3 regions of the Pseudarthrobacter leeuwenhoeki genome follow, and region 3 is predicted to be linked to each of the others. Evidence: riboswitches for the same ligand, from Rfam matches in the RefSeq annotation. Region 3 holds a riboswitch; each other region holds the start of a gene.
What was found. A riboswitch is a leader RNA that binds a small molecule or an ion and turns the genes downstream of it on or off. The one in region 3 is predicted to bind S-adenosylmethionine.
Positions count from the first base shown of each region.

Region 1: another riboswitch for S-adenosylmethionine. It lies ahead of ACZYX4_RS03280 (aminotransferase class V-fold PLP-dependent enzyme); the one in region 3 lies ahead of ACZYX4_RS04430 (bifunctional o-acetylhomoserine/o-acetylserine sulfhydrylase).
Region 2: another riboswitch for S-adenosylmethionine. It lies ahead of ACZYX4_RS13685 (DUF1737 domain-containing protein); the one in region 3 lies ahead of ACZYX4_RS04430 (bifunctional o-acetylhomoserine/o-acetylserine sulfhydrylase).

Region 1 covers NZ_JBVAYY010000003.1:37,054-46,645, forward strand. Annotated here, with positions in the region: gene smpB (SsrA-binding protein SmpB) at 1-193, shown strand, start outside; RNA gene ssrA (transfer-messenger RNA) at 325-693, shown strand; gene ACZYX4_RS03245 (hypothetical protein) at 817-951, opposite strand; gene ACZYX4_RS03250 (hypothetical protein) at 1,001-1,372, opposite strand; gene ACZYX4_RS03255 (fluoride efflux transporter FluC) at 1,435-1,809, opposite strand; gene ACZYX4_RS03260 (fluoride efflux transporter FluC) at 1,806-2,264, opposite strand; gene ACZYX4_RS03265 (metal-dependent transcriptional regulator) at 2,294-3,007, opposite strand; gene ACZYX4_RS03270 (Nramp family divalent metal transporter) at 3,024-4,235, opposite strand; gene ACZYX4_RS03275 (class I SAM-dependent methyltransferase) at 4,471-5,229, opposite strand; gene ACZYX4_RS03280 (aminotransferase class V-fold PLP-dependent enzyme) at 5,324-6,790, opposite strand; SAM riboswitch class IV at 6,825-6,938, opposite strand; gene hisN (histidinol-phosphatase) at 7,046-7,858, opposite strand; gene rsgA (ribosome small subunit-dependent GTPase A) at 7,968-9,083, opposite strand; gene aroA (3-phosphoshikimate 1-carboxyvinyltransferase) at 9,067-9,592, opposite strand, start outside.
Region 2 covers NZ_JBVAYY010000014.1:41,033-50,624, forward strand. Annotated here, with positions in the region: gene ACZYX4_RS13655 (ABC transporter ATP-binding protein) at 1-1,136, shown strand, start outside; gene ACZYX4_RS13660 (energy-coupling factor transporter transmembrane component T family protein) at 1,133-1,936, shown strand; gene ACZYX4_RS13665 (UDP-N-acetylglucosamine 1-carboxyvinyltransferase) at 2,033-3,556, shown strand; gene ACZYX4_RS13670 (glutamate--cysteine ligase 2) at 3,624-4,808, shown strand; gene ACZYX4_RS13675 (O-succinylhomoserine sulfhydrylase) at 4,834-6,042, opposite strand; gene ACZYX4_RS13680 (rhodanese-like domain-containing protein) at 6,043-6,474, opposite strand; gene ACZYX4_RS13685 (DUF1737 domain-containing protein) at 6,471-6,779, opposite strand; SAM riboswitch class IV at 6,793-6,907, opposite strand; gene ACZYX4_RS13690 (hypothetical protein) at 6,998-7,813, opposite strand; gene ACZYX4_RS13695 (heparan-alpha-glucosaminide N-acetyltransferase domain-containing protein) at 7,975-9,261, opposite strand; gene dapA (4-hydroxy-tetrahydrodipicolinate synthase) at 9,296-9,592, opposite strand, start outside.
Region 3 covers NZ_JBVAYY010000004.1:36,043-45,634, forward strand. Annotated here, with positions in the region: gene ACZYX4_RS04410 (phenylacetate--CoA ligase family protein) at 1-597, shown strand, start outside; gene ACZYX4_RS04415 (histidine phosphatase family protein) at 608-1,288, opposite strand; gene ACZYX4_RS04420 (CPBP family intramembrane glutamic endopeptidase) at 1,354-2,136, shown strand; gene ACZYX4_RS04425 (VOC family protein) at 2,448-3,086, opposite strand; SAM riboswitch class IV at 3,289-3,404, shown strand; gene ACZYX4_RS04430 (bifunctional o-acetylhomoserine/o-acetylserine sulfhydrylase) at 3,469-4,785, shown strand; SAM riboswitch class IV at 4,918-5,033, shown strand; gene metX (homoserine O-acetyltransferase MetX) at 5,045-6,193, shown strand; gene ACZYX4_RS04440 (MFS transporter) at 6,503-7,885, shown strand; gene ACZYX4_RS04445 (LysR family transcriptional regulator) at 8,023-8,922, opposite strand; gene mmsB (3-hydroxyisobutyrate dehydrogenase) at 9,103-9,592, shown strand, end outside.

The DNA.
Region 1 (9,592 bases), on a different contig from region 3:
CAAGATCTCGCACAAGATCCGCGAATCAGGCTTCACGATCGTCCCCCTCCAGCTGTACTTTGTGGACGGCCGGGCCAAGGTGGAGATCGGCGTCGCCCGCGGCAAGAAGGAGTACGACAAGCGCCAGACCCTGCGCGAGCAGCAGGACAAGCGGGAGGCGCTGCGCGTCATGCGCGAGCGGAACCGGCGGTAGGGACCGGCGCCCGAAACCCGCGGGAATGATTTTGCGGGAACGTGCGTTATGCTGGATAGTCCGGGAAGGAACGGCGCGGAAACCGCAGCAGCGGTGGAGTGCCGGACCCGAACGGTTTGATAACAAAATACGGGGATGATCGGTTTCGACGATGTTAGTCGCGACAGGTGAAGCGGGCCGAGGATGCAGAATTATCTCGTAAACGCTGTCTGCAAACCAATAAGTGCCGAATCAAAACGCACTGACTTCGCTCTCGCTGCCTAAGCAGTAAGACAGTCCGTCAGCCCGAGGTTGCTATTGCCCCGGATCCTGGCGTCATTTAGATAGCCACTGCTGTTTACCCCCGTCATCGGGGTGAACGGGACTCTTTGATGACTGGGCCCGGATCAGCCAGCTGTTTGCAGCATGGCTGGGGCCGAGAAAATCCGACGCAAACTGCGCCCGGAGAAGCCCTGACAACACGACATCGGACGGGGGTTCAATTCCCCCCATCTCCACCATCGGAGCCCCGGAGACGGCGCTCCACCCCGTAAAGTTCCACATAAAAGGCCGGAAGCGTCAGCTTCCGGCCTTTTGTTGTGCCCGTTTGTTGGCGCAAGCAACCGCCCGGCTGGCGGGCCCGCTCAGCGCTTCTTGATATGGGCGACCGGGTCCGCGTGCGTTTCCGCGACGTTCTTTGACTTCTTCTCGGCCCGTTTTTCCTTGATGGTTTTCACCGGTTTCTTGGCCATGCTCCGGTGCGGCGTTTTGTCAGGCATGTGGGCGCTCCCTCACAGCATGGGGCCGGGATGGCCCCGTGATATTACGTTACGCCTCGGGTACCGCAACGTCCACGATGCCGACGAAGCGGCTCCCCACGCCCTCGTACTCGCTGCGGACCAGCCCGGCGGCCACTCCGGGGATTTCGTACGGCGCGTGGTCGGCGCAGCACACGTACGTGAACTCCGGCCACCACTTCTTCGGCCGGGCCGCTTCGGAGAACCCACAGACCGCGCACGTCAGCTGGACCCAGATGGGGCGCTTGCCGGTGCGGTTGGCCTTGGACTGCACCAGCCAGGCCGGCGGGTTGTCCAGGAGGTCGCTGAGCTCGGCGTCGCTCAACCGGGAAGGGATACCGTGACGGTGGGCCATTTCCAGCGGAATATCGAGGATCTGGGCTGCAACACGACGGGTAACCATCCTTCAACGATACGGGATCGGACGGCCCCGGAACCGCCGTCAGGGCACCGGAGTAAGGCTCGTCACAGACCCGTGACGGCCAGGCCAAGCGCCGCCGCCCCCAGCCCGGCGACCAGGTTCGCGGCAACGTTGAGCGCGGCGGCGCGGTAGCGCGTCTCGCCCACCAGCCGCACCGTGGCCGTGGTCCAGGAACTGAAGGTGGTGAGAGCGCCGGCGAGCCCGGCCGAGAGGGCGGACTGCCACTCGGCCCCCAGCCCCAGCTGGCCCGTGATCCCCAGGGCGGCGCCGAGAATGAACGAGCCCGCCGCGTTGACGGTGAGGGTCGCCCAGGGCCAGTGCGGATGGCGGCCCGGGTGGTGCGCAAACCAGGAGTCGACGGCGAAACGCAGCAAGGCGCCCGCGACGCCGAAGACTCCCACCAGCACAGCGGCGATCATGCGGCTCCGCCGCTCAGATCGGCCAGGGACTTACCGGTTTTCCAGCCGGCGGCCGCGGCACCGAGGCCCAGGACGAGCGAGAGGCCCAGGTAAGCCAGCCAGCTGGCATGGAAGCCGCCACGGAACTGCTGGTCGATGGCGAACACCACGGCCGAAAAGGTGGTGAAGGAACCCAGCAGTCCGGGGCCAAGCCCGGCCCGCAGCCAGAAGGCGGTCTTCGGCCGCGCGATCCAGACCGTGGTGAGGGCCGCCAGGACAAAGCTGCCGACGACGTTGATCACCAGGGTGGTCCAGGGGATCGCGCCGGCGGCCTCGGGGAACACCAGCCCGGCACCGTAGCGCAGTTCCGTTCCGATCAGGCCGCCGATGGCGACGGCCGCCCACGCACGCCAGCCCGGCAGTCCAGGCCGCGCCGCGGCAACCGCCGCGGCAGGAAACTTCGCTGCACGCCTCATGCCGCCGCCCCGGTCAGTGCCACCCGCATTCAGGGCCGCTTGAGGCTGCAACCGGGATGGCCGGACTCGCTGTGGACCCAGAGGGCGGAGGCGACTTCCTCGGCGAGGTCGAACTCGTGCCGGGCGGCACCGGATCCAATGCGCACAACCAGGGCGCCACCGAACGGCTTACGGCCCAGGACCTCGACCTCTGCGTCCAGGTCGATCTCCTCCGCGGAAAGGTACCGCAGCAACTCGGGGTTCTCGTCGCTGATCCGCGTGATCCGGCCCGTGTGCCCGTCGTCGAGTTCGCTCATCCGGTGGGCCGGGGGCACCACTACGGAACCGTCCGCGGCCGGGATCGGATCGCCATGCGGGTCCCGCACCGGGTCCCCGAGCTTGGCTGCCATCCGTCCGATGAACGTCTCGGAGACGGCGTGTTCCAGGAGCTCGGCCTCGTCATGGACCTCGTCCCAGCGGTAGCCGAGCTCCCGGACCAGGAACGTTTCAATGAGCCGGTGCCGCCGGACCATGGACAACGCCAGCCGGACGCCGTCGGCCGTCAGCGTGACGGCACTGTAGGGCTGGTGGTCCACGAGGCCCTGGTCCTTGAGCTTACGGACCATTTCTGAGACCGAGGAGTTGGCCACGCCGAGCCGTTGGGCCAGCTGCGTGGAGGTGATGGGTTTGTCCTGCCACTCCGTAAAGGAGTAGATGACCTTGACGTAGTCCTCGATCGAGGAGGAGGGCAGGCTGGTTTTCACGGTTTCCAGCCTACCGTCAGGCGGTGCCGGAGAACGTCAGCCACAGCAGGACGAGGTTGAGCGCCACGACCAGGATCACGCTGATGACCGCCGCAACCCGCAGTGCCATCCCGTCGGCGAAGCGGCCCATCAGGGCCTTGTTGCTGGTCAGGAGAACCAGCGGGACCAGCACGAAGGGGATGCCGAAGCTCAGGACGACCTGGCTGAGGACAAGGCCCCAGGTGGGATCGAAGCCGATGCTCAACAGCACCACGGCCGGGATCAGGGTGACCGCACGGCGGATCATCAGCGGGATCCGGATCTTGAGCAGCCCCTGCATGATGGATCCGCCGGCATAGCAGCCCACGGACGTTGAGGCCAGGCCGGAGGCGAGCAGTCCGATGGCGAAGATGACGCCGATGACCGGGCCCAGATTGGCGGTGATCGCGGCATGGGCGCCTTCGATGGTGTCCGTTCCCCCGGCGCCGCCCAGGGTCGATGCGGCCAGCAGCAGCATGCCGATGTTCACGATGCCGGCGACCGCAAGGGCCGCCACGACGTCCCAGCGGGTTGCCTTGACGAGGCGGGCGAGGGCCTTCGGGGAGATGTAAAGATTTGGGTCCGGACGGTGCCTGTCCCTGGACAGGGCCGAGTGGACGTAGATGGCGTGCGGCATCACCGTGGCGCCGAGCATGCTGGCGGCCAGCAGCACGGTGTCCGGACCCTGGAACCCCGGAATCAGTCCTGCGGCGACGCCCGCAGGGTCGGGCGGACTGATGAAGAGGCCGGCCAGGAATCCGATCGTGATGATGCCGAGCAGGAACATGATGATGAACTCGAAGGGCCGCTGGTTGTTCCGGGCCTGCACGGCGAGCAGGGCCATGGAGACGCCGCCGACGATCAGGGCGCCGAGGGGCAGGGGCAGCCCAAAGAGCAGGTAGAGCGCGATCGCACCACCCACCACCTCGGCAAGGTCGGTGGCGGCGGCCACGAACTCGGCCTGGACCCAGAACGCACGGCGCCAGAACGGCTTGAGCCGCTCGCCGAGGATCTCGGGAAGGCTTTTCCCGGTGACGATGCCGAGCTTGGCGGACTGGAACTGCACCAGTACAGCCATGAGGTTGGCGGCCACCAGGACCCAGACAAGAAGGTAGCCGTACCGGGCGCCGGCCGTGAGATTCGCCGCAACGTTGCCGGGGTCCACGTAGGCGATCGCGGCGACGAACGCCGGGCCCAGCAGGCCAATCATGGCACGGCCGCCCGGTTTTCCCCGGGCGGGTGCTTCCGGCGCCGTAGAGTCGTGTCCTGTTACTTCCAGCACGGCGGGCTCCCTGGGTAGGTGCGTCGACGGCGACGCGGCAGTTGGCGCCGGCACCGGAGTTTGCAAACGCCTACAAATAATTATTAGGCAGACCGAAATTACTATAGGGCAGGGTGCCTGCCCGGGGCAATGCCGACAGTCATGAAGTGCCGCCCCGCCGGAGTCAGGCCAGGACGGCCCGCCAGCTCTGTGTCAGATAGGGGAGCGGGATGACGTCTTCGGGGTGGTGGCCGAGGTGCTCGTGCAGGTACCAGCCGAGGTTGCCCAGGACCTTGGCCCGGATCGTCCCGCTGGCCGCCAGGTAGTAGCTGCGGGACTTCGTCAGCTCCAGAATGTCAGCGGTGCGCACAGGATCCTCCCAGCGGGTGAGGTGGCTCTGAAGCCCCGTGAATTCCGGCCCAAGCGGCGGTGTGAAATCCGGCTTGTGGACATCGCCGGCATGCATGATGCGCGAGAGCCGGTGGACCCACGGAACGGACGTGTCCAGCTGGTTCCAGATCAGCCCCAGCACGCCGTGGGGGCGGAGGATCCGGGCGGTCTCCGTGCTTGCCAGGAGCGGATCGCACCAGTGCCAGGCCTGGGCGACGGTCACGACGTCGAACGCCCCGGCGGGCAGGCCGGTGTGCTCGGCGGTACCCTCGACGGCGGTGACGGCCGGGAGCGTCCGGCGCAACTGGTCCAGCATGTCGGCGGAAGGGTCCACCGCCACCGTGTGCAGACCGCGCGCGAGAAGCAGTGCCGTGAACTTCCCGGTGCCGGCGCCGAGGTCCGCGGCGTCCTTCGCGCCCGGCGGGATCAGCCAGTGCGCCGAATCGGCGGGGTACCCGGGGCGGACGCGCTCGTAGTGTTCCCCGCCGTCCTGGAAACTCTGGCCCAGCTCCTGGCGGCGTTCCTCATGCAGTTTGGGTCCACCGCGTGCCACGTGCGATCTCCTTGGGCAGGTCCGGATGGGTACCTTTCGAATTTACCGCACCCGGCAGCGCCGGGGATTCCCCGCCGGGACCCCCGTGGTGCTCTCAGTCCTGGCTGCAGGGGGCCGCGCCGGCGGTGCCGGGCGTGTTGGGGGCCCAGTGCGGGTAGCTGCGGGTGTCGTTGGACGGCACCCAGCGCCCGGCATCAACGACGTAGTCCCAGCCGAGGCCGGCCCGGCGCAGCTCCTGGAGGGCGGCGAGCAGCCGCTGGGCGTCCTCCAGCCGGGAACCCACGCCGAAACTGGCACGCAGCGAGCCCGAGGGAAGCCCGAGCCGCCGCAGCAGGGGGTGCGCGCAGAAGCGGCCGTCCCGCAGCCCGATGCCGTGTTCGGCTGACAGGTAGGCCGCCACGAGGCCCGCGTCGTAGCCTTCCACCGAGAAATTGACGACGCCGATCGTGCCGGTACCCGCGGTGGTGCCGGGCCCGGTGCCTGCCGGAGAGTCGAAGGACGCACTGTCCGAGAAGATCTGGTGCACCGTCACGCCGTCGATCCGGGCGAGGCCCTCGATGAGGAAGGAGCGGATCGCGTTCTCGTGCGCGTGCCACTGGTCCACGTCCAGGCCGGCGATCACCTGGGTGGCCCGGGCCAGGGTGGCGGCGCCGAGGACGTTGGGGGAACCGCCTTCATGCCGGGCGGGGCCGGTGGTCCAGCTGACACTGTCAATCCGGGCGTCCTGCACGGCTCCGCCGCCGGCCAGGTGCGGGGTACCGGCGTCGAGCCAGTCGGGACGGCCGATCAGGACCCCGGCGCCGAACGGTGCGTAGAGCTTGTGCCCGGAGAAGGCGAGGTAGTCGACGTCGTCCGCGGCGATGTCGATCCGCCGGTGCGGCGCCAGCTGGGCGGCGTCGACGACGATCCTGGCGCCGTAGTCGTGGGCCAGGGCAGCCAGGGCCCGGATCGGCAGGATCTCACCGGTGACGTTGGAGGCGCCGGTCACGGCGAGCAGGCTGACGCCGCCGGGCGCGAGCTCCGCGCGGAGCAGTTCCAGGGTGGCCGCGAGCGTGGCGGCGGCGATGACGCTGCGGTGCGGGACGCGCTGCCACGGCAGCAGGTTGGCATGGTGCTCGATGTCGAGGTACAGCACCTCGCCGGTGTGCCCGCCGCCGGCGGCGGGCAGGCAGCCGGCCAGCAGGTTCAGCGAATCGGTGGTGTTCCGGGTGAAGATCACCGCATCGTCTGGCCGGCCGCCCACGAACTCCCGGACGATGGTGCGGGCGTTCTCATAGACCGAGGTGCTGATCTGCGAGGCGTAGCCGGCGCCGCGGTGGACGCTGGCGTAGAACGGCAGGATCTCATTGAGGTAGGCCGAGACCACGGACAGGGCAGGGGCCGAGGCGCCGTAGTCCAGGTTGGCGTAGCGGACGTGTCCGCCCTGGATCAGTGGTGCCTGGATCTCGGCGCCGGTCACTGCGGCCAGCGGCCGGCGGGCCACGGTGAACCGCGGGTCGGGACGGGCCTGGCTGGAGCCGGTCCGGATTTCAGGGCTGGCGGGAATGGTGGCAGTCGTCATGGGACCTCGCTCGAATAGGACCCCACACGCCGGGGATCCGCGCTTGCCGGGTCCGTTCCGGACCGGCCAGGTCGTCACCCGGGGCACCCCGCCGCGAATGGAGGGTTGCCGGCCAGCAAACCGGGGTTTCGCGCTGGCACTCGTGACCTGCTTCGAGCGTAGGTCATGCCTGCTGCCGCCCAAAAGGCGGGGCAGGAATGTGAAGTGCTTTGTTACGGGACACGGTCCGGGGACTGCGGAACGCCCCGGAGGTGCCTAGAGCAGGTCGTCCAGGTCCGGGTTGAGGCGCTTGAGGACCTCCGAATGCAGGATGGAGTTGGTGGCCAGGGCGTTGCCGCCGAACGGGCCGTCTTCGCCTTCGAGGGAGGTGAAGCGTCCCCCGGCCTCGGTGATGATCGGGACCAGCGCGGCCATGTCGTAGAGGTTCAGTTCGGGCTCGCAGGCGATGTCGACAGCACCTTCGGCCACGAGGCAGTAGGACCAGAAATCGCCGTACGCGCGGGTGCGCCAGACCTTCTCGGTGAGGTCCAGGAACTCGTCGAGGTTGCCGCGCTGCTTCCAGCCGCCCAGGCTGGAATACGACAGGGAGGCGTCCGAGAGCTTGGAGACGTTGGAGACTTTCAGCCGGGTGGCGGCCGCCAGCGAACGGCCCATGTATGCCCCGGCGCCCTTGGCGGCCCACCAGCGCTTGCCCAGCGCCGGCGCGCTCACGACGCCGACAACCGGCTCACCCTCGTCGACGAGGGCAATCAGCGTGGCCCAGACCGGGACGCCGCGGACGAAATTCTTGGTCCCGTCGATCGGGTCGATGATCCAGCGGCGGGAGCCATGGCCGGAACTGCCGAACTCCTCGCCGAGGACGGCGTCGCGCGGACGGGAGCGGGACAGCTGGCCGCGGATGGCCTCCTCGACCGATTTGTCGGCGTCGGTCACCGGCGTCAGGTCCGGCTTCGTCTCAATCCGAAGGTCGAGTGCCTTGAAGCGGCTCATGGTCTGGGAATCTACGGAATCTGCCAGTACATGGGCAAGGCGCAGGTCATCGTTGTAGCTCGAAGCGGGTTGACTCATGGTTCCAAACTACCGCCAAAGCGGGCTGCGGGGCGGGAGGCCACGTGGCTGCGCCGCAGGAGCGGGCCCGGCGCGGGCCGGCTGAGGGCCGGACAGCCCCCCTCCCGGACTAGGAGACGGTGCCCAGTTCCTTGACGTCCTGGGCTTCCATCCGCGGGTCGGTCCCCAGCAGGCGGCGGAGTGAGGTGAGCCGGGCGGGGCCGGACTCACCCGCATGGCCGGCGGCCACCCAGGCGTCCACGCCGCAGTTCACGGCGCTGGAATCGTGCTTGCAGCCCCGCTCGCAGCCGTCGGTGCCGGGCTCAAGATCGGGGAAGGACCGCAGGATCCGGTCGGGGTCCACATGGGCCAGGCCGAAGGATCGGATGCCGGGGGTGTCGATGATCCAGCTTCCCGGCGGCGCATCATTGACCTTGAGGGCCAGCGCGGAGGAGGAGGTGTGGCGGCCGCGCCCGGTCACGGCGTTGACGCCGCCGGTGGCGCGCTCGGCGCCGGTCAGGGCGTTGACCATGGTGGACTTGCCGACGCCGGAGTGGCCCAGCATGACGGTGACCTTCCCGTCGAGGTGGGCGCGCAGCTGGGAGACTGCGTCCTTGTCCAGACGGGCCGAGAGCCCGTCATCCGAGCGGGCATCGATGCCGGACGCGGCGGAGTCCGCCGTCCTGGAGATGATCACCGGGAAGGCAAGGTGCTGGTAGTTGGAGAGGAGTTCCGCGGGATCCTTGACGTCGGCCTTGGTGACGAGCAGCAACGGTTCGATTCCGGCGTCGTACGCGGCCACGAGGGCGCGGTCGATGAACCCGGTCCGGGGCTCCGGATTGGCGGCCGCCACCACGATCACCAGCGTGTCGGCATTGGCGACGACGGCGCGCTCGATCGGGTCGGTGTCGTCGGCGCTGCGCCGCAGCAGCGTCCTGCGGTCCTGGATCTTGACCAGCCGTGCCAGGGTGTCCGGTTCGCCGCTGACGTCCCCGACGAGGGAGACGAAGTCGCCGGCGACGACGGGGTTGCGGCGCAGTTCCCGGGCCCGGGCGGCGATGATCTTGCGTTCTTCCGGGGTGCCCTCGGCGACGACGGCGGTGTAGCGTCCGCGGTCAACGGTGATGATCCGCCCCGTGACGGCGTCGTCGTAGGCGGGCCGGTCCTTGGTGCGGGGGCGCGTGCCCTTCTTGTTGGGGCGGATCCGGACGTCGGATTCGTCCCAGGAGTCAGTGCTGCGTGCCACGGGCGGTGTCCTTCTCTGCCGGGGCCGGGCCTGCGGCGGAGACCTCTGCGGGGGCTGCGCTGCCGGCGGTGCCCTGGGCGAGCATGGACTCCCACAGCTGCGGGAAGCCGGGCATGGTCTTGGCGGTGGTCGCAATGTCCTCGACCTCGATGCCGGGAACGGCCAGGCCCAGAACGGCGCCGGCCGTGGCCATGCGGTGGTCGGCGTAGCTGTGGACAACACCGCCGTGCAGCGGTGCGGGCCGGATGATGAGGCCGTCGGAGGTTTCCTCGGCGTCGCCGCCCAGTCGGTTGATCTCGGCGACGAGAGCGGCCAGCCGGTCTGTTTCGTGACCGCGGAGGTGGGCGATGCCGCTCAGCTGCGAGGGGCCGCTGGCCAGGGCGCAGAGCGCGGCCACCGTGGGGGCGAGTTCGCTGGTCTTGTCGAAGTCCGCGCCCTTGATTTCCGGGCCGCCGGTGACGGTCAGGGTGCCGTCTGTGAGCGTCACCGATGCCCCCATCGTGGTGAGG
Region 2 (9,592 bases), on a different contig from region 3:
AAAAGCAGCGCCTGGCGCTCGCCGGCATCCTGGCGATGCGCCCCGGGCTGATCCTGCTCGACGAACCCACCGCCAACCTGGATCCCGCCGGCGTCCTGGAAGTCCGCGACGCCGTCGGCCGCTGCCTGGATAAAACCGGAGCCACCCTGGTGGTGGTGGAGCATCGGGTCTCGGTCTGGAAGGACCTCGTGGACCGGATTGTGGTGCTGCAGCCGGGCCCGGCCACGGACTCCGCCGTGCTGGTCGACGGGCCGCCGGAGCAGGTCCTGGCGCAGGCACGGGACATGCTCACCGCGGCAGGAGTCTGGGTGCCCGGCTACGTGCCGCAGACCCGGGCGCGCGGCGGCGCACAGGCCGGCGGCACATCCGGCGGATCCGCGGGGAACGCCCCCGGCGCCGGCGCCGCGGGGCGGCTGCTGCTGGCCGCGGAGGACCTGGCGGTCTCCCGCGAACGCCCGCGGCGGGCCGGTCTCCGCGGCGGCTTCCGCCCCGTCCCGCCGCAGCCGGTGCAATCCGGCATCACGGCCCAGGTCCGGGCCGGGGAGGCCCTGACCATCACCGGGCCCAACGGCTCGGGGAAGTCCACCTTCGCCCTCACGCTCGCCGGCCTGCTCGCGCCCGTGTCCGGCACAGTCTCTGCCACCGCGGAACTCAGCGCCGGCGCCGGGCCCGATCCGCACCGGTGGAAGGCGCAGCAGCTGATCGCGCGGATCGGCACCGTGTTCCAGGAACCCGAGCACCAGTTCGTCACCGGGCGGGTGCTCGATGAGCTGATGTTCGGGCCCCGCCACCTGGGCCGCGGCGGGGAGCGTGTGGACGAGCTGTTGGAGCGGCTGCGGCTGGCGGAACTGGTGGACGCCAATCCCTACACGCTCTCAGGCGGCGAAAAGCGGCGCCTGTCGGTGGCCACCGTCCTCGCCGCCCATCCGCAGGTGCTCGTCCTGGACGAACCCACCTTCGGCCAGGACGCCAACACCTGGGCGGAGCTGGCCTCCTTCCTCTCCGAACTGCTCGACGACGGCACCGCCGTCGTGGCCGTGACGCACGATGCCGAATTCAGCGCGGTCCTGGGCGGCACCGGGCTGAGCCTGTGCGCCCCGGACCACCGGCAACCGGGGAAGGTCGCCGCGCCATGAGGCAGGAACTGACGGTGCGCGGCAACGATGCCCTGCTGGCCCGCGCCAACCCACTGGCGAAGTTCGCCGCCGTTATGCTCATTACGATGGTGCTGGCGCTGTCGATCGACTGGGTGTCCGCCTCGGTGGCCCTGGCGTTCGAGCTGGCGCTGCTGCCGCTGGCCGGACTGACTATCGGCCTGCTCGCCCAGCGCGGCTGGCCGCTGCTCCTGGCCGCCGCGCTGGGCGGCTGGAGCACCACGATCCTGGCGCCGGACAGCGGAAGCATCCTGCTCGATGCCAGGATATGGTCCATCAGTGAAGGGTCCCTCGAACTCGGGCTGGGGTTCATGATCCGCGGCCTGGCCATTGCGTTGCCTGCGGTACTGCTGATGAGCTGCACGGACCCCACGGACCTGGCGGACGGCCTCGCGCAGAAGGCGAAGCTGCCGCACCGCTTCGTCCTCGGGACCCTTGCCGCGATGCGGCTCGTGGGGCTCATGGCCGAAGAATGGCAGACCATCGGCATGGCACGCCGTGCCCGCGGCGTGGGCTCCCACGGGAATCCGCTGCAGCGGCTCCGCGCCACCCTGGGGCAGAGCTTCGGGCTGCTGGTGCAGGCCGTCCGGCGCGCCTCCCGGCTTGCGGTCACCATGGAGGCCCGGGGCTTCGGCGGCGCACACCGGACCTGGGCCCGGAAATCGACCTTCCGCGGCGTGGACGCCTGGGTGCTGCTGGGCGGGGTGCTGATAGCCGGCGCCGCCGTCGCCGCCTCGCTGGCAGCGGGAACCTGGAACATGGTCTTCCTCGTCCGGCAGTAGCGGTGCTTATCGCACAGTGCGGGTATCCCTGTGAGATTGACGGCATTCCGGCGGGAATGACGGAGGGAAATAAATCATCCGTGATATTTTCTGGGGATGACTCAAGAGACTGTTGAAGAAGTCGGCGCACTGCTCCGCGACGCCCGGGGCCAGAAAGGCTGGACGCAGGGGCAGCTCGCCGCCGAGCTGGGAACCAGCCAGAGCGCGATTGCCCGGATGGAACAGGGCAAGCAGAACCTGAGCCTGAAAATGATCCAGCGCCTCGAGTCCATCTTCGGCCGGAGCATCGTCAAGGTGGGCCGGCCGGCGATGACGCACCTCCGGGTAGAGGGCGGCCGCACCCTGTCCGGCTCCGTCGACGTCAACAGCAGCAAGAACGCCGGCGTCGCCCTGCTCTGCGCCAGCCTGATCAACCGTGGCACCACGACTCTCCGGCGGCTTGCCCGGATCGAAGAGGTCAACCGGATCGTCGAGGTGCTGACCAGCATCGGCGTCGAATGCACCTGGCTCAACGCCAACGACCTGCAGATCCGCCGCCCCGCCGTGCTGGACCTCGACTCGATGGACGTCGAGGCAGCCCGCCGGACCCGCAGCGTCATCATGCTGCTGGGACCGCTCCTGGACGAATCCAGTGAATACCGGCTGCCCTACGCCGGCGGCTGCGACCTCGGCACCCGCACCGTGCAGCCGCATATGCAGGCGCTGCGCCAGTTCGGCCTCAGCGTCGACGCCAAGGCCGGTTACTACGCGGTGCAGGCGCCGCCGTCGGACGGACACGACCGCTCCTTCGTGCTCAGCGAACGCGGCGACACCGTCACGGAAAACGCCATCATGGCCGCCGCGCACCGCAGCGGCACCACTGTCATCCGCAACGCCAGCCCCAACTACATGGTGCAGGACCTTTGCTTCTACCTGCAGATGCTCGGCGTCGGGATAGAGGGCGTGGGCACCACCACCCTGAAGATCACCGGCAGCCCCGCCGTCGACGCCGACATCGAATACTTCCCCTCCGAGGACCCGATCGAGGCGATGAGCCTGATCACCGCCGGCATCGTCACGAACTCGGAAGTGACCATCCGGCGCGTCCCGATCGAATTCATGGAAATCGAACTCGCGACGCTGGAGCAGATGGGCCAGCGGCTGGAAGTGTCCGGCGAGTATCTGGCCCGGAACGGGCGCACCCGGCTGGTGGACGTCACCACCCGGACCTCGGAACTGCGCGCCCCCGAGGACAAGATCCACCCCATGCCGTTCCCCGGGCTGAACATCGACAACCTGCCCTTCTTCGCGGTCATCGCAGCGAATGCCCAGGGCCAGACAATGATCCACGACTGGGTCTACGACAACCGGGCGATCTACCTGACCGAGCTGAACAAACTCGGCGCCCAGGTGCAGCTGCTGGACCCGCACCGGATCTACGTCAACGGACCCACCAAATGGCGTGCGGCCGAAGTGGGCTGCCCCCCGGCCCTCCGGCCCGCAGCCTGCCTGCTGCTGGCAATGCTTGCCGCCCGGGGCGTCTCGGAACTGCGCAACATCTACGTGATCGAGCGCGGCTACGAGGACCTGGCCGAGCGGCTCAACACCATCGGCGCGAAGATCGAGTACTTCCAAGACTGAATCAGCTGAACCCGCCCGGGTCCAAGGACCCCGAGCGTTTCGGCGGATCCTGTCGCACAATGGAGTCATGCGCACCTTCGGCGTGGAAGAAGAACTCCTGATAGTGGACCCCGAAACGGGGATGCTGCTTGCCCTCGCCGACGTCATGCTGCCCAGCCTGGTTCCGCCCAGGCAGGACGCGGGCCCGGCCGACGCGGCGCGGTGGACCTTCCACGCTGACACCGATTTCAGCTACGAACTCAAACTTGAACAGATCGAAACCCGGACGCGTCCCTGCCTGGACTACACCGAACTGCTCCGGCAACTCAAGCAGGGCCGGGCCATCGCGGACCAGGCTGCGCGGGTCCATGGCGGCCGCGTCGCCGCCCTCGCCACCTCGCCGCAGGGCTCCGCCACCCACCTGACGCCGAATCCCCGCTATCAGACCATGGAGCAGCGCTTCGGGCTCACGGTCCGGAACCAGCTGACCTGCGGCCTGCATGTCCATACCTTTGTGGAGTCTCCGGAGGAAGGCGTGGCCGTGATGGACCGGATCCGCGACAAGCTCGCCGTTCTGATCGCCCTCAGCGCTAACTCCCCTTACTGGAACGGTGCGGAAACAGGGTTCGAAAGCTACCGCACCCAGGCGTGGAACCGCTGGCCGGGGTCGGGTCCCACCATGATCTTCGGCAGCCTGCCGGTCTACCGGCGGCTGGTGACCCGGCTGGTGGAAAGCGGCGTCCTGATGGACGAGGGGATGGTCTACTTCGATGCGCGGCTGTGCCGGCATCATCCCACCGTGGAGATCCGGGTCGCCGATGTCTGCCTGCGGGCCGAGGACGCAGCCCTGATGGCCGTGCTGGTGCGCGCGCTCGTCGAGTCGGCGTCCCGGGAATGGAACGACGGCGTCGATCCCGCCCCGGTGCCGACGCTGCTGCTGCGGATGGCCGCCTGGCAAGCCAGCAACTGCGGACTCCGGGGCCAGCTGCTGGACTTCGGAACCTTCACCCCGGCGCCGGCCGCGGACGTGGTCCACGCACTGGTGGACTTCGTGGCCCCGGTGCTCCAGGAGCAGGGCGAGCTGGACCTGGTGCGAGCGGGCGTCGGCCGGATCCTGGCGGAGGGCACCGGTTCGCAACTGCAGCGGGAGCCGTTCCACGCAGGCGGGCTGGCCGCCGTCGTCGAACGGGCCGTCACCGTGTCCGTGGAGGGAACCGTTACCGGGGACCCGGCCGACCAAAGCTCGTCCCTGGGCCGGGTCCGCCGCGGCTGACCCTTCACCACGGACCGGAACAGCGCTAGACCTGCTTGAGCGCCTGGCCGAGGTCCCGGGTCAAGTCCTCGACGTCCTCGAGGCCCACAGAGAGGCGCACCACGCCGTCACTGAGCCCGATCGCCGCTCGGCCCTCGGGCCCCATGGCGCGGTGCGTGGTGGTAGCGGGGTGGGTGATGAGCGACTTCGAATCGCCCAGGTTGTTGGAGATGTCGATGATCCGCAGCGCATCCAGCAGCGCGAAGGCGGCCTCTTTCGCCGAACGCCCGGGGGACGGGGAGAGCTCGAAGGTCAGCACGGTGCCCCCGGCCTTCATCTGCCGGGCGGCCAGTTCGAACTGCGGGTGGGACGGCAGCAGCGGATACTTGACGCATCTGACCGCGGGCTGCCCCTCAAGCCATTCGGCCAGCCGCAGCGCGGAGGTGGAGGAGTGGTTCACACGCAGGGCCATGGTTTCCAGACCCTTGGTGAGCACCCAGGCGTTGAACGCGGAGAGTGCCGGGCCGGTGTGGCGCATGAGCTGCTTGACCGGGCCCTCGATGAACTCCTTGGTGCCCAGGATCGCGCCGCCGAGCACCCGGCCCTGGCCGTCGATGTGTTTGGTCCCCGAATACACGATCACATCCGCGCCGAACTCCCCGCAGCGCTGCAGCAGGGGGGTGGCAAAGACGTTGTCGACGACGACCGTCGCCCCGGCGGCGTGCGCCAGCTCGCTGACGGCGGCGATGTCCACGATTTCCTGCATCGGGTTCGACGGCGATTCGAAGAAGACCGCCGTCGTCGGTTCGGACAGCGCGGACCGCCACTGCTCCAGGTCCGGGCCGTCCACAAAGACCGTCTCGACGCCCCAGCGGGGAAGGATTTCGTTGAGGATCACGAAGCAGGATCCAAACAGCGAACGGGCCGCGACTACCCGGTCGCCGGCGGCCAGCAGGGCGCCGAGGGCAGTGAAGACTGCGGACATGCCCGAGGCGGTGGCAAAGCAGGCCTGGGTGCCCTCGAGCAGCCGAAGCCGTTCCTGGAAGGTGGCCACCGAGGGGTTGCCGAAGCGGGAGTAAACGAAGCGCTCGTCTTCGCCGGTGAAGGCGCGCTCCGCGGCGGCCGCGGACTCGTAGACGAAACCGGAGTTCAGGAAGACCGGTTCGGACGTTTCCTGGAAGCCGGTGCGGTCGAGTCCGCCGCGGACGGCCTGCGTGTCGGCGCTCCAGCCGGCGGCGTCAGGGTTGAAGGCCACCTAGTGCTTTCCAAGCTTGCTGGGCAGGCCGCGGTTCTTCCAGCCGTTGACGGTGCGTTCGCCGTCGCGGTCCGGTTCGCCTTCGAAGCCCTCGAGGACGTTGTAGGAGGTGAATCCCGCCTCCGTCGCGGCGATCGCCGCGGCGATGGACCGCGCGCCCGAACGGCAGAGGAATACCAGTTCTGTGCCTCCGGCCGCGGGGGCCTGTTGTTCCAGTTGCAGCTTCAGCTGTTCTATGAACCGCGCATTGGGGATGCCGCCGGCCAGGTTCCACTGGATGAAAAGCGGGTCGTTCCGCCTGGTGCCCGCGGCAGCGGTGTCCGGGATGCCGATGTGGGCCCATTCACCCTCGGTGCGGACGTCCACCAGGATGGCGCCATCCTCAAGCTTGGCCCAGGCCTGAAGCGGGCTGAGGTCCCCGGCGTAGCTCACGCGTGGCCCTCGCCGTCGAACTCGAGATCATCCACGGCAGTGGCGACGGCGGCATCGGCGCTGGCGATCGCCGCCGGCAGCACGACGGCCTGCGCCACGATGACGCTGCTGCCGTTGAACGTGGCGGACGGGTTGCCGTGCAGCACGTAGCCCTCGGCGAGGGCGGCCGAGACGCGCTCGCAGAAGGCGCGGTCATCGGGGCCGGTGAACAGGCGGTACGCCAGTTTCTCCCCGGCGGCACCGGGGACTGCGGGGGACGGGGCGGGTGCTGTCCCGGGGACAGCGGGGGCGGACGCGTCAGGCATGACGGATCTCCTTCTTTCACGCTTGCAGCTCGAATGGTCGATATGCCGAGTATTCACCTGAAGCACCCCGCCGCGGAAAGGAGGGTTGCCGACCGGCCAGTCAGGGCTTGGCGCCGGTTCTCATTACTCACCAAAAACCTAACACCTGCGACGCCGGCCAGCACCGCCACCGGCGTCATCCTAGGTAACCGTGAGCCAGCTCCCCACACCCAGCTTGCTCAATGGCGTTTCCGCCTTCTGGTGATGACGTAGGCGCCGGTCAGGACCGCGAAAGCGCCTACCGCAGCGGCCAGAATTCTTGCTGGCGGCTGCGTGATAGCGGGCTCGGGGCTTGACGTCTTCCCTGAACCGTCAGCTGGCGGGATGGCGGGCTGGGCGCTTGACGACTTCCCTGAACCGTCAGATGGCGGGATGGCGGGCTGGGCGCTTGACGACTTCCCTGAACCGTCAGATGGCGGGGCCTTCGTGGGTTTCGTGCCCTGAGCGAACACCGCGGGCTCCACTCCCATAACGATCCGGTCGCCTGGCGTTGCACTCTTAAGGAGCCGGGTCACCGTGGGGAGGTCGGTGGAAATGCATCCAAAGGTGGGGGAATTTCCGGCGTGCAGGAAGATGGCGAAGGAAGCGCCCTGCACCGTGGGCATATCAGGTTCACGGTTCCAGTTGATGACTGCCGCCTGCTCGTAGTCGCCCTCCCGAAGGTAGAACCAAAGGTCTTCGTCGGCACCGCCATCCCGACCTTCAAAGTACTGGTTGTACGTCGGACCGGGTTCCCCGCCCCACCGCGAGTTGCGGTTAATAGTGTGGTACTTGAGTGCCGTTCCAGGATTTTTCCTGCCAAGCGCCTCGGTGAAGGAGAAGGACCCCGACGGCGAGAAGAGCGTGTCCTGCCACATTTTGCCCGGCGGGGCGAAACCGGATCTGCCCGCGAAACCCGTGCTTTGCCACTCCTGGATATACCCTGCACGAGTGCTGACGCACCCCGTAATGAGGACTTTTATGTCGCCATACGATTTCGCAGTGGCGAACGTCACCCGGCCCACTCCGTTGGTTGGGAACTGCACTTCGCCCGCGTTCAATCGCTCGCACGGGTTGGTCACCAGCCGGCCAGGAGGCGCGGCTGGGGCCGGAGCCGCCGAAAGACCCAGCACCGCTGCAATGGCAATAAGTGCTGTCACCAGAAGACTCATATTAGCTATCGCGGACCGCGCTGAACGCCAGCGCCGGCAGACGTGGGTACTCCGTCCCGTGCGCTGTCCTGGGGATCAGTCTCAGCCCCGGGGCCAGGGACTGCAGCGGAGTTCGCCGCCGCGTCTGCAGGGGCGTTATTCTCGAGCACCCGCTTGCGCGCCCGGTTGGCGCCGCTGGACACCAGGCGTTCCAGAGGGCCCTGCTTGCCTGCCGTTACGTTCCTCCAGATGATGGCGAAGAGCGCCGCCACGACCGTATGGATGGCCAGGGCTACCACGGTCCGGTTCTGGAGGAAGCCCGTGGCAAGGACTACGAGGTGCGCTGAGTACAGGGTCAGCGTCATTCCGCCCATTGCAGCCAGCGGCATGAGCGCCGCTGGTGCTTTGTTGGCGAGGATCAGCATGGCGCCCAGGACCACCGCGGCGATGCCGATGGTGTTGAGAAGTTCCATTGGCGTGGATGAATACGGTGACAGGATCGCCAGCCACCACCACGACGTCGTCGGGAGCGTGGGAAGAGGCCCCCAGGTCTGCACGTCGCGAATTCCTTCGGCGCCCAGCCATGGGGTGGATTCCAGCAGGCGGGCGCTGCCCCCGAGGGGCCCCATCAGGAGTGCGGAGACCAGCCATGAGCCTACTGCGAGTCCGAGCCCGCCGAGAGCCACTCTGACCTGCACCGCATGGGAACCCAGGTCAAGCCTGCCAAGCGCAAGGCCTGCGCAGACATAGGCCATCCAGGGGATGGCGGGGTAGGAGCCGCCTACCAACAGGTCCGAAACGGTCGCCGGGGGCATTGTCACGAGGGAGGCGAATGTTGGATCGACTCCGTCAAGGTTTGGCAATTGGTCGCGTACCGCCTGCATGAAAATGGGCCCGAGTACGGCAAAGCCAAGGGCGGCGGCCGCGAGTACGCGGGGGCCCTGCCCCAACAACGGAACCGCCATCAGGAACAGTGTCCCGTAGTAGGCCAGGATGATGGCGGCCGGCGGGTTGAGGGAGGCGAGGAGCAGGCCGATGGAGAGGATGATGATGGCCCGTACTGCCAGGGACGCCTTCGCCGCCGTGAGCGCCCTACCCGTGAGCGGCGTCATCCTGCCTGCGGTGAAGGTCAACGAAATCCCGGCAAGCAGGGCGAACAGACCAGCCGATGTGCCTGACAAAATGGTCCAGGCCAACGTCGGCTGGAAGTTCTCGTCAAACCCATCCAGGATGTGGATAGCCATCATGCCGATCAGGGCGATTCCCCGGGCGACGTCGACGCCGATGAGGCGCTGCTTTTTGGTCGATGTCATGACAGTTCCTTGCTCAAGGTGATTCCTAGGCGGGTCATACGGGTTGTGAGGATGGAACCCTCGCGGATGCCATATCCAGCATCAGGACTTGGGTCTCTTCATCAGTGAGACCGACCATCGGCAGCCGCACCGGACCGCCAGGAAGGCCCTGGCAGGCCAGTGCTGCTTTGACAGAAGCGGCGGCGGGGGCACGAAACATCCCTCGGTAGACCGGCAGCAGCTCACGGTGAATTTCAAGTGCCTCTGCGACTCGTCCCTGCGTGTAGCACTCAAGGAGGTCGCGCAATCGGTTGCCCACGACGTGGCCCACCACGGAAACGAATCCCGCGGC
Region 3 (9,592 bases):
GTTCATGCCTACGCGGCCTCCGAGTTCACCCCGCTGGCGTTCGACTGCGGCCGCGGCTGGCTGCACGTAAACAGCGACTGGGCCATCCTGGAACCGGTCGGGGCCGACTACGCCCCCACGCCGCCGGGGGAGTACTCCCACACCGTGCGGCTCACCAACCTCGCCAACCGCGTGCAGCCCATCATCTGCTACGACCTCGGCGACTCGGTGCTGGCGAAGGCCGGCCCGTGCGGGTGCGGCAGCCCGCTGCCGGCCATCCGGGTCGCGGGCCGCCGCGACGACGTCCTGCGGCTGCCGGCCGCCGACGGAACCACGGTCCGGGTCCTTCCGCTCGCCATCGGATCCGTGCTCAACGAAACGCCCGGACTGCACCGCAGCCAGCTCCTCCAGACGGGTCCGGCGACCCTCCGGCTCCGGCTCGAACCCGAACCCGGCGCCGACGCCGCGGCGGTGTGGCACGCGGCGTCGGGGAAGCTGCGGGAGTACCTCGCCGGGCTGGAACTGGGGAACGTCGACGTCGTCCGTGCGGAAGAGCCGCCGGAACAGAGCGGGTCGAGCGGGAAGTTCCGGCAGGTGATCGCCCGGGTTCCGGAATGACCCGCGGCTGTTAGAAGATCATCGGCGGGGCGTCCAGTACCGTCTCATCGACGCGCCGGTCCTCCCACTGGCTGAACGGCTTGTCCAGCTCGTACTTGCCGTCCCCGCTGCGGTACAGGGTGCGGACCTCGGCGTTGTCCGGATTGTTGAGGGATTCGAAGTACTCCACGGACCAGTGGAACCAGCGCATGCAGAACAGCCGCATGGTGAGCCCGTGGGTGACAAACAGTGCGTTGGGGGCGTAACTGGGTCGGGACCAGTGCCGGTACAGGGTCTCCATGAACGAGGAGATCCGGTCATAGACATCCGAGCCGGACTCGCCTTCCCGGAAGCGGTAGAAGAAGTGGCCGTAGGCGTTCCGGAGTTCCTTCTGGTCCTCGATCTCACCGGCGATCTGGAAGTTGGCCCAGTCCTGCTCCCGCAGCCGCGGCTCCTCGATCACCCGCTCCACCAGCGGACCGAGGTTGAGCGCCTCGAGGGTCTGGTAGGCCCGCAGGTAAGGGGAGACGTACACGCACACCGGACGGCCGTCCAGCAGCCGCCGGACCTGCTCGCCGGCCGCCCGGGCCTGCTCCACGCCGAGGACGGTCAGCGGAATCCGGTAATCGGGCACCCGGTTGTAGATCGAGGTGTCGGCGTTGGCCGCGGACTGGCCGTGCCGGATCATGATGATTTTCCCGGGCGCACTCATAAACCCCAAGCATAGGCGTGAACGCCGGGCGGGCAGCGCAAGCCAAGACCGGGCAAGATAGGAACATGCTCGTTCCCGCCCGCCGCCGTTTGCGGTTAGAAGTCTGGATTGTCCTGGGCCTGTCCCTGGGGCAGTCCGCCGTGTACTCGGTCGTTCAGCTGCTGGACAAGCTGACCCGGGCGCCGCTGGCGGAGGGCAGCTCCACCCTGAACCGGTCGCAAAGCAGCCGCGAATACTTCGATCTCACCTACCAGCTGCTGGACATCCTCTTCGCCCTGGTGCCGGTGGTCCTGGCACTCTATTTCCTCACGGACCACCGCACGTCTGGCCCGTCCGGAGGCGGCAGCCGCGGCGTCACGGCGTTCCAGAAGCTGGGCCTCAATTTCGCCCGCCCCGGCAGGGACCTGCTGCAGGGGTTCGGCCTGGCGGCGCTGATCGGCATCCCGTCCCTGGGACTGTACGCCGCGGGCCGGGCGCTGGGCATCACGACGGCGATCATCCCCAGCGCGCTGGATTCCTACTGGTGGACCGTGCCGGTGCTGGTCCTCTCCGCGATCCGCCACGGGATCGTGGAGGAAGTGATCGTGGTGGGTTACCTGCTGGACCGGCTCCCCAAGCTCGGCTGGAGCCTGCCGCTGGCCATCTTCGCCAGTTCCATGCTGCGCGGCAGCTACCACCTCTACCAGGGCTTCGGGCCGTTCATCGGCAACGCCATCATGGGCGTCATCTTCGCGTACGCCTATACCAAAACCCGCCGGCTGATGCCGCTCGTGATCGCCCACGCCGTGCTGGACATCGTGGCGTTCGTCGGCTTCAGCCTCTTCGGCCGGTCCATCGGCCTCGGCTGAGTCTGCATAAAGCAACGCGACAAAACAACGCGACAAAACAACGCGACAAAACAACGCGACAAAACAACGCGACAAAACAACGCGGGGTCACATCGCGCCCATCCGGGGCCTCCGGACGGGCGCGATGTGACCCCGCGTTGCCCTGCAGTGCGGGACGCCGGGCGGGGCCGCGCACCTCCGGGCCGGGCCGGGCCGTGCACCTCCGGGCGGGGGCGGGGCTGGGGCTGGGGCTTTAAAAAGTATCGGCCGCCATCGGTGGGTGACGTCATTGGCACCCGCTGATGGCGGCCGAAGTGTGGGGCGGTGAAGCGTCAGATCGTAACGGCTCCGGAAGCCGTCTCGAACGTGACGGACAGGATGCCGGGCGTCCCGCGGGGGGCGAGCCAGTTCACGGCCACGTCTTCCAGCGGCTTCTCGACCGGGACGCCGAGCCATTCGGTGACACGCTGCGCCGAACCGGCAATCGTCAGGGCGGACATCTTGACGTTGCTCTCGTAGGCCTTCGACGGGTGGAGGTCCGGATCGCCTTCCCACTTGAGCATGTAGGGGACCTGGGGATCGGAGATGAGTCCGAGGATGCCGATCTGCTTCCAGACCAGCTCACGGCCGTCCGGGAACTTGCGGTTGCCGTTGACGGCGGCGCGGCCGAGCCGCTCCTCGAACGGGGCAAGGTCGTCAACTTCAACGCACCAGCCCATCCAGCCGCCGCCTGCTTCGGAGCGGGCGCGGACGGCCTGGCCGAAGGGGGCCTTGTCGGACGCGGGGTGGTTCAGGACCTCCACGATCTCGACATATTTGTGTCCCGCGAGCGGGATGATCATGTTGCGGGTCCCGAATCTGGGGTGTACTCCGCCCTTCACGGCTTCGACGCCGAGGGCAGACGCAATTCGTTCGGTGGTGGCAGCTAGGCCATCTTGTTCACAGGCGTAAGAGACGTGATCCATGCGCATGCCCTCATCTTGGCACTTTGTGATGCGGCTCTCAGCTTAGGATCTCCTAACCGTGGTGGGATGTCATTTTCGGGGATCCCCGCCGGCACTGATCCGCGTCACCTCGGCGGACGGCAGGGCTTTCCTGTCCCACCGGACGTGAAACTTCATGTTCGTGTCACAAAGGCATCCACAACCGGAACCGGTTCCTAGACTGGTTGCAGGTCATGAGTGCCAGCACACAGCCCCGGCTTGCTGGTCGGCAACCCTCGTCACGCGGTGGGGTGCCCCGGGTGAAGACCTGGCCGACCGGCATCCGCCGGACGGCAAGCGCGGCACCAGTGCAGTCCCGGGCCAACGAGTTCGCGGGATGCCTGGGCCCAGCCCCTTGAGGAGTGTCCCAATGTCCAGTGCCTGGTCCTTTGAAACCCGCCAGATCCACGCCGGCCAGGAGCCGGACAGCGTCACCGGCGCCCGCTCACTGCCGATCTACCAGACGACGTCGTTCGTCTTCCCCAGCGCCGAAAGCGCCGCCAACCGCTTCGCCCTTGCCGAACTGGCTCCCATCTACACCCGGATCGGCAACCCCACCCAGGACGCCGTGGAACAGCGGGTGGCCAGCCTGGAGGGCGGACTCGCGGCCCTGCTGCTGAGCTCCGGCATGGCTGCGGAGACCCTGGCGATCATGAACGTCGCCGAGGCCGGCGACCATGTGGTGGCCAGCCCCAGCCTTTACGGCGGCACGTACAACCTGCTGGCGCACACGCTGAAGAAGTTCGGCATCTCCGTCACCTTCGTCGAGGATCCGGACAACCTGGCCCAGTGGCGTGACGCCGTGCAGCCCAACACCAAGCTGTTCTTCGGCGAAGTGGTCTCCAACCCCCGCCAGGATGTGCTGGACATCGAGGGCATCTCGGAGGTGGCGCACGAGGCCGGTGTCCCGCTGATCGTGGACAACACGCTCTCCACCCCGTACCTGATCCGGCCGATCGAGTGGGGTGCGGACATTGTGGTGCATTCCGCCACCAAGTACCTTGGCGGCCACGGCACCGCGATCGCGGGCGTGATCGTGGATTCCGGCAACTTCGACTTCGGCAGGGACCCGGAGCGTTTCCCCGGCTTCAACACCCCGGACCCCACCTACAACGGCCTGGTCTACGCCCGGGACCTCGGTGCGGACGGTGCCCTCGGTGCCAATCTCTCCTTCATCCTCAAGGCGCGCGTCCAGTTGCTGCGCGACCTCGGCTCCGCGGTGTCCCCGTTCAACGCCTTCCTCATCTCCCAGGGCATCGAGACCCTGAGCCTGCGGATGGAGCGGCACGTCGCCAACGCCATCAAAGTGGCCGAATGGCTCGAGGCCAGGGACGACGTCGAATCGGTCGCCTACGCGGGGCTGCCGTCCAGCCCCTGGTACGAGCGCGGCCGCAAGTACGGCCCGAAGGGGACCGGTGCCGTCGTTTCCTTCAACCTTGCCGGGGGAGCCGAGGCGGGCAAACGCTTCGTCGACGCCCTCGAACTGCACTCGCACGTGGCCAACATCGGCGACGTGCGCTCCCTCGTCATCCACCCGGCGTCGACCACCCACAGCCAGCTCTCCCCGGAACAGCAGACCGCGGCCGGCGTGAATCCCGGCCTGGTCCGGCTCTCCGTGGGCCTGGAGCACATCGACGACATCCTGGCCGACCTCGACGCCGGATTCCGGGCGGCCAAAACCGCCTGAGCACCGCCCGGCGTCCCGGCCCCGGGGCGCCCGGGCCCCGGGGCCCGGGGTTAACTGCGGCAAGACCGGGGTGAGTCTTAAGTTCGTCACAATCTTCGCCACCGGGCCGCCGCATTTCGTACACTCAGTGGAGGTCATGAGTGCCAGTGACAGCCCCGGCTTGCTGGCCGGCAACCCTCCTTTTGCGGCGGGGTGCCCCGGGTGAAGACCTGGCCTGCCGGTCATCTGACGGCGGGCAAGCGCGAAGTTAGGTCCTCACATGAGCATTGCCGTCACCCGCCAGGGTGTGCCTGTAAGCACGACCGCCCACCCCCATGCCCCGGTCCCGGACGGAACGGTCCGGCACCTCCGGATCGGCGACCTCAAGCTCGAATCCGGGGCCCTGCTGCCGGACGCTACCCTCGGCTACGAGACGTGGGGGACCCTCAACCCGGACCGCTCCAATGCGGTGCTGATCGAGCATGCGCTGACGGGTGACACCCACGTCACGCAGGGCGCCAGCGAGGAGCCGGGCTGGTGGGAGCAGCTCGCGGGCCCCGGAGCCCCGGTGGACACGGACAAGTACTTCGTCGTCTCGATCAACATCCTCGGCGGCTGCTACGGCTCGACGGGGCCGTCGTCGGCGGCGCCCGACGGAAAACCCTGGGGCTCACGGTTCCCGCTCGTGACGCTGCGGGACACCACGGAGGCCGAGGCCAGGCTGGCGGATGCCCTGGGCATCCGGAGCTGGTACGCCGTGCTCGGCGGTTCCCTGGGCGGGGCGCGCGCCCTGGAATGGGCCGTCAGCTACCCGGAGCGGGTCCGGCGCTGCGGCGTGATTTCGGTCGGCGCCAGCAGCACCGCCGAGCAGATCGCCTTCGCCCAGGCGCAGACCCTCGCCATCCGGCAGGACCCCAACTTCAAGGGCGGGAACTACTACGGAGGTCCGGAGCCGGAAGCGGGCCTGGCCCTGGCCCGGCGGATCGCGCACATCACCTACCGCTCGGCCGCGGAGCTGGACGGACGCTTCGGCCGGAACGCCCAGGACGCCGAGGCCCCGCTGGAAGCCGGATCCCTCGCCGGGCGCGGCCGCTACCAGGTGGAGAGCTACCTCGACCACCAGGGCAACAAACTGGTCCGCCGCTTCGACGCGAACAGCTACATCGCCATCACCGAAGCGCTCATGAGCCATGACATCAGCCGGGGCCGCGGTGCCCTCGCCGAGGCCCTGGCTCCCGCCACGGCGGAGTTCCTGCTGGCGGCCGTGGACTCGGACCGGCTGTACTTCCCGGCCCAGTCGCATGCCCTCGCCGCTGCCCTGCCCGGCGAAGTTGCCGTGCACACCATCGAGGCACCGATCGGGCACGACGGTTTCCTGACCGAGATCGGCCAGCTGAACAGCCAGCTCCGGCGGTACTTCTTCAGCTAGACCTTCGGCTCGACTTCTGCCGGACCGGCAGCCACCCTGGACCACAGTGGATTGGAACGCACATCCGGACTGGGAGTTTGACCCAGCCTCCGCCGGATCCTGCGCCACATCCCGCGCGAATCTGTGGACGGAAGCACCGGAGAATCAGGCCAGCTGTGCATTTTTGCAGATGCGCTCTGCACTAATGGCCGTTGAGGCCACGGTCGCGAGCGTCCATACTCGTGGGGAATGATGCCCCGTGTCACAAATCACAGGCGTCCACAGCCCAGAGGTCCATAGGGTGTCGACGGAGACACCGAAGGAGTCGAAATGAGTACACAAAACGCCGCCGCCAGGCGCCCGGAAGAGGAAGACGTCAAGACGTCCGGACTCAAGAAGGTAGTAACGGCCTCCATGGCCGGCACCGTCGTCGAATGGTATGAGTTCTTCCTCTACGCCTCGGCCGCCACCCTCGTGTTCGGCAAGACGTTCTTCCCCAACTCCGGCACGGAACTGGACGGCATTATTGCCGCCTTCCTTACCTACGCCGTTGGTTTCGTCGCCCGTCCGATCGGCGGCATCGTCTTTGGCCACTTCGGCGACAAGTTCGGCCGCAAGCAGCTGCTCCAGCTCAGCATCGTCCTGGTCGGTGTCTCCACCTTCCTGATGGGCTGCCTCCCGACCTTCCAGCAGATCGGCTACTGGGCCCCGGCCCTCCTCGTCTTCCTGCGCTTCGCCCAGGGCTTCGCCGTCGGCGGTGAATGGGGCGGAGCCGTCCTCCTCGTCGCCGAGCACAGCCCGAGCAAGTCCCGCGGATTCTGGTCCGCATGGCCGCAGTCCGCCGTTCCGCTGGGCAACCTCCTCGCCACCGGCGTGCTGTTCACCCTGTCCGCCACACTCTCCCCCGCCGACTTCCTCAGCTGGGGCTGGCGCGTTGCCTTCTGGCTCTCCGCCGTCATCGTCCTGGTCGGCTACTACATCCGCACCAAGGTTACCGACGCACCGATCTTCCTCGAGGCACAAAAAGAAGTCACCGTCGAGAAGAAGGGCTACGGCGTCGGCGAAGTGTTCCGCCGCTACCCCCGCGGCGTCTTCACCGCGATGGGCCTGCGCTTCGCGGAGAACATCCTCTACTACCTCGTGGTCACGTTCTCCATCACCTACCTCAAGGTCATCGTCCAGACGGACACCTCCCGCATCCTGCTGCTGCTGCTTGTGGCGCACTTCATCCACTTCGCTGTGATCCCGATGGTCGGCCGCATGTCCGACCACTTCGGCCGCAAACCGGTCTACATGACCGGCGCCATCCTGGGCGGCACCTGGGGCTTCTTCGCCTTCCCGATGATGGACACCAAGAACGACCTCATCATCCTCGCGGCGATCACCATCGGCCTGCTGTTCCACTCGCTCATGTACGCCGGCCAGCCGGCCATCATGGCCGAGATGTTCCCGACCCGGATGCGCTACTCCGGCGTCTCGCTGGGCTACCAGGTCACCTCGATCGTGGCAGGTTCGATGGCCCCGATCATCGCCGTCGCCCTGCTGAGCCAGTTCAAGTCCTCCACCCCGGTCGCCATCTACCTGCTCGGCGCCTGCATGGTAACGATGGTGGCGGTGTTCTTCCTCAAGGAGACCCGCGGCATCTCACTGCACGACGTCGATGCCGCCGATGCCCAGGGCACCGCGGACCTCTTGGCCGCAGGCAAGAAGTAACCGGCAAGAAGTAACAGCCAAGAAGTAACCGCCAGGCAAGCAACCGCCACGAAGTTACGGCGAACAACACCAAACAGCCCGGTCCCCGCAGTGCGGGGCCGGGCTGTTTGGTGGTTCTGCCCGGACGGCCGGGACGGTCAGCCAGCCAGGACTTCCTGGCGGTCGGAGATCTCGGTCCGGACCGCTTCGAGGACGGCCTGCACGGGGGCCGAGCGCAGCGATTCCGCGCGTGCCACCGCCCAGATCGGAAGCTGCCGCTGGAAATCGTCCGGCAGGACGGGCAGGAAACTTGGGTCGCCGACCGCCAGGAAGTTGGGCAGCAGGCCGATCCCGGCGCCCCGCCGGACGGCCTGCAGCTGGGCAAAGATGCTGGTCGCCTGGAAGCTGGAGCGCGGCATGGGAAGCTGCGTGGAGCGGTGGCCCAGTTCGGCGACCTGCAGCGCCGACTCCACGTAGGAGACAAAGCCGTGCTGCCGGACGTCGTCGAGCGTCTCCGGCAGTCCGTGTTCGCGGGCGTACTGCGGACTGGCGTACAGCCGGAGGAAGTAGTTGGACAGGAAGATGGCCTGCGCGTTGCTGGCGTCCAGATTGCCCACCACCACTTCAAGATCCACCCCGGAGCGGTTCTGGCTGACCTTGCGGGTGGCGCTGAGCAATTCGACGTTGAGCTGAGGGTGGCCCTGCTGCAGCCGGACAAGCGCCGGTGCGACGAATTCGGCGCCGAAGCCGTCGGGGGTACTGATCCGGACCAGTCCGGAGAGTACGTCCTCGGACTGCGCGATCCGGTTCGTGAGCGCACCGAGGGTGCCCTCGATCGCCTCGGCGGCCGCCACGGCCTCCTGGCCAAGGTCCGTCAGCTCCCAGCCGTGCGGGCTCCGCTCCAGGGTGCGCCCGCCCAGCTGTTTGTCCAGGGCCAGGATCCGGCGGGAGATGGTGGTGTGCGTGGTGCCCAGGGTCTCCGCCACCGCATTGAACCTGCCCAGCCGTGCCACGGTCAGCAGGATCAGCAGGTCGTCCGGGCTCGGAAGCCGCCGCAAGTCCACTGGAACCCCCCTGGAGAAGCATGTGCATTCATGCACATGCCATCTGTAGTTTTTTGCCTTGATTGCACTGTAGCAGGGTGTGATGCTTGACACGGAACATCCGGCGATTGCCGGATCACGCGCACCACCCACAGCACTAAGAGCAGCACGACGAACAGCAAAGGAGCTTATGCCATGGCAGTAATCGCTTGGATCGGACTGGGGAACATGGGCGGGTCCATGTCGGTGAACCTCGTCAAGGCCGGCCACGATGTCCGCGGGTTCGACCTTAATGCCCAGGCCGTTGCCGCCGCCGTCGCCGGCGGCGTCAAGCCCGCCGGAAGCATCGCCGAAGCGGTCGACGGCGCCGACGTCGTCTTCTCGATGCTGCCCAAGGGCGAGCACGCCCGCGCCGTCTACCTCGGCGAGGACGGCGTCCTGGCCCACGCGGACACACGCACGCTGCTGGTGGATTCCTCCACGATCGACATAGCCTCGGCCCAGGCCCTGCACGACGCCGCTGCTGCCGCCGGCTTCCGGTTCGTCGATGCCCCGGTCTCCGGCGGGATGAGCGGCGCGAAGGCCGCCACCCTGACCTTTATGATCGGCGGCGAGGAAGGTGCCGTGGCCGAGGCCACGGACTACATCAAGCCGATGGCGGCGAACATCATTCCCACCGGCGGCG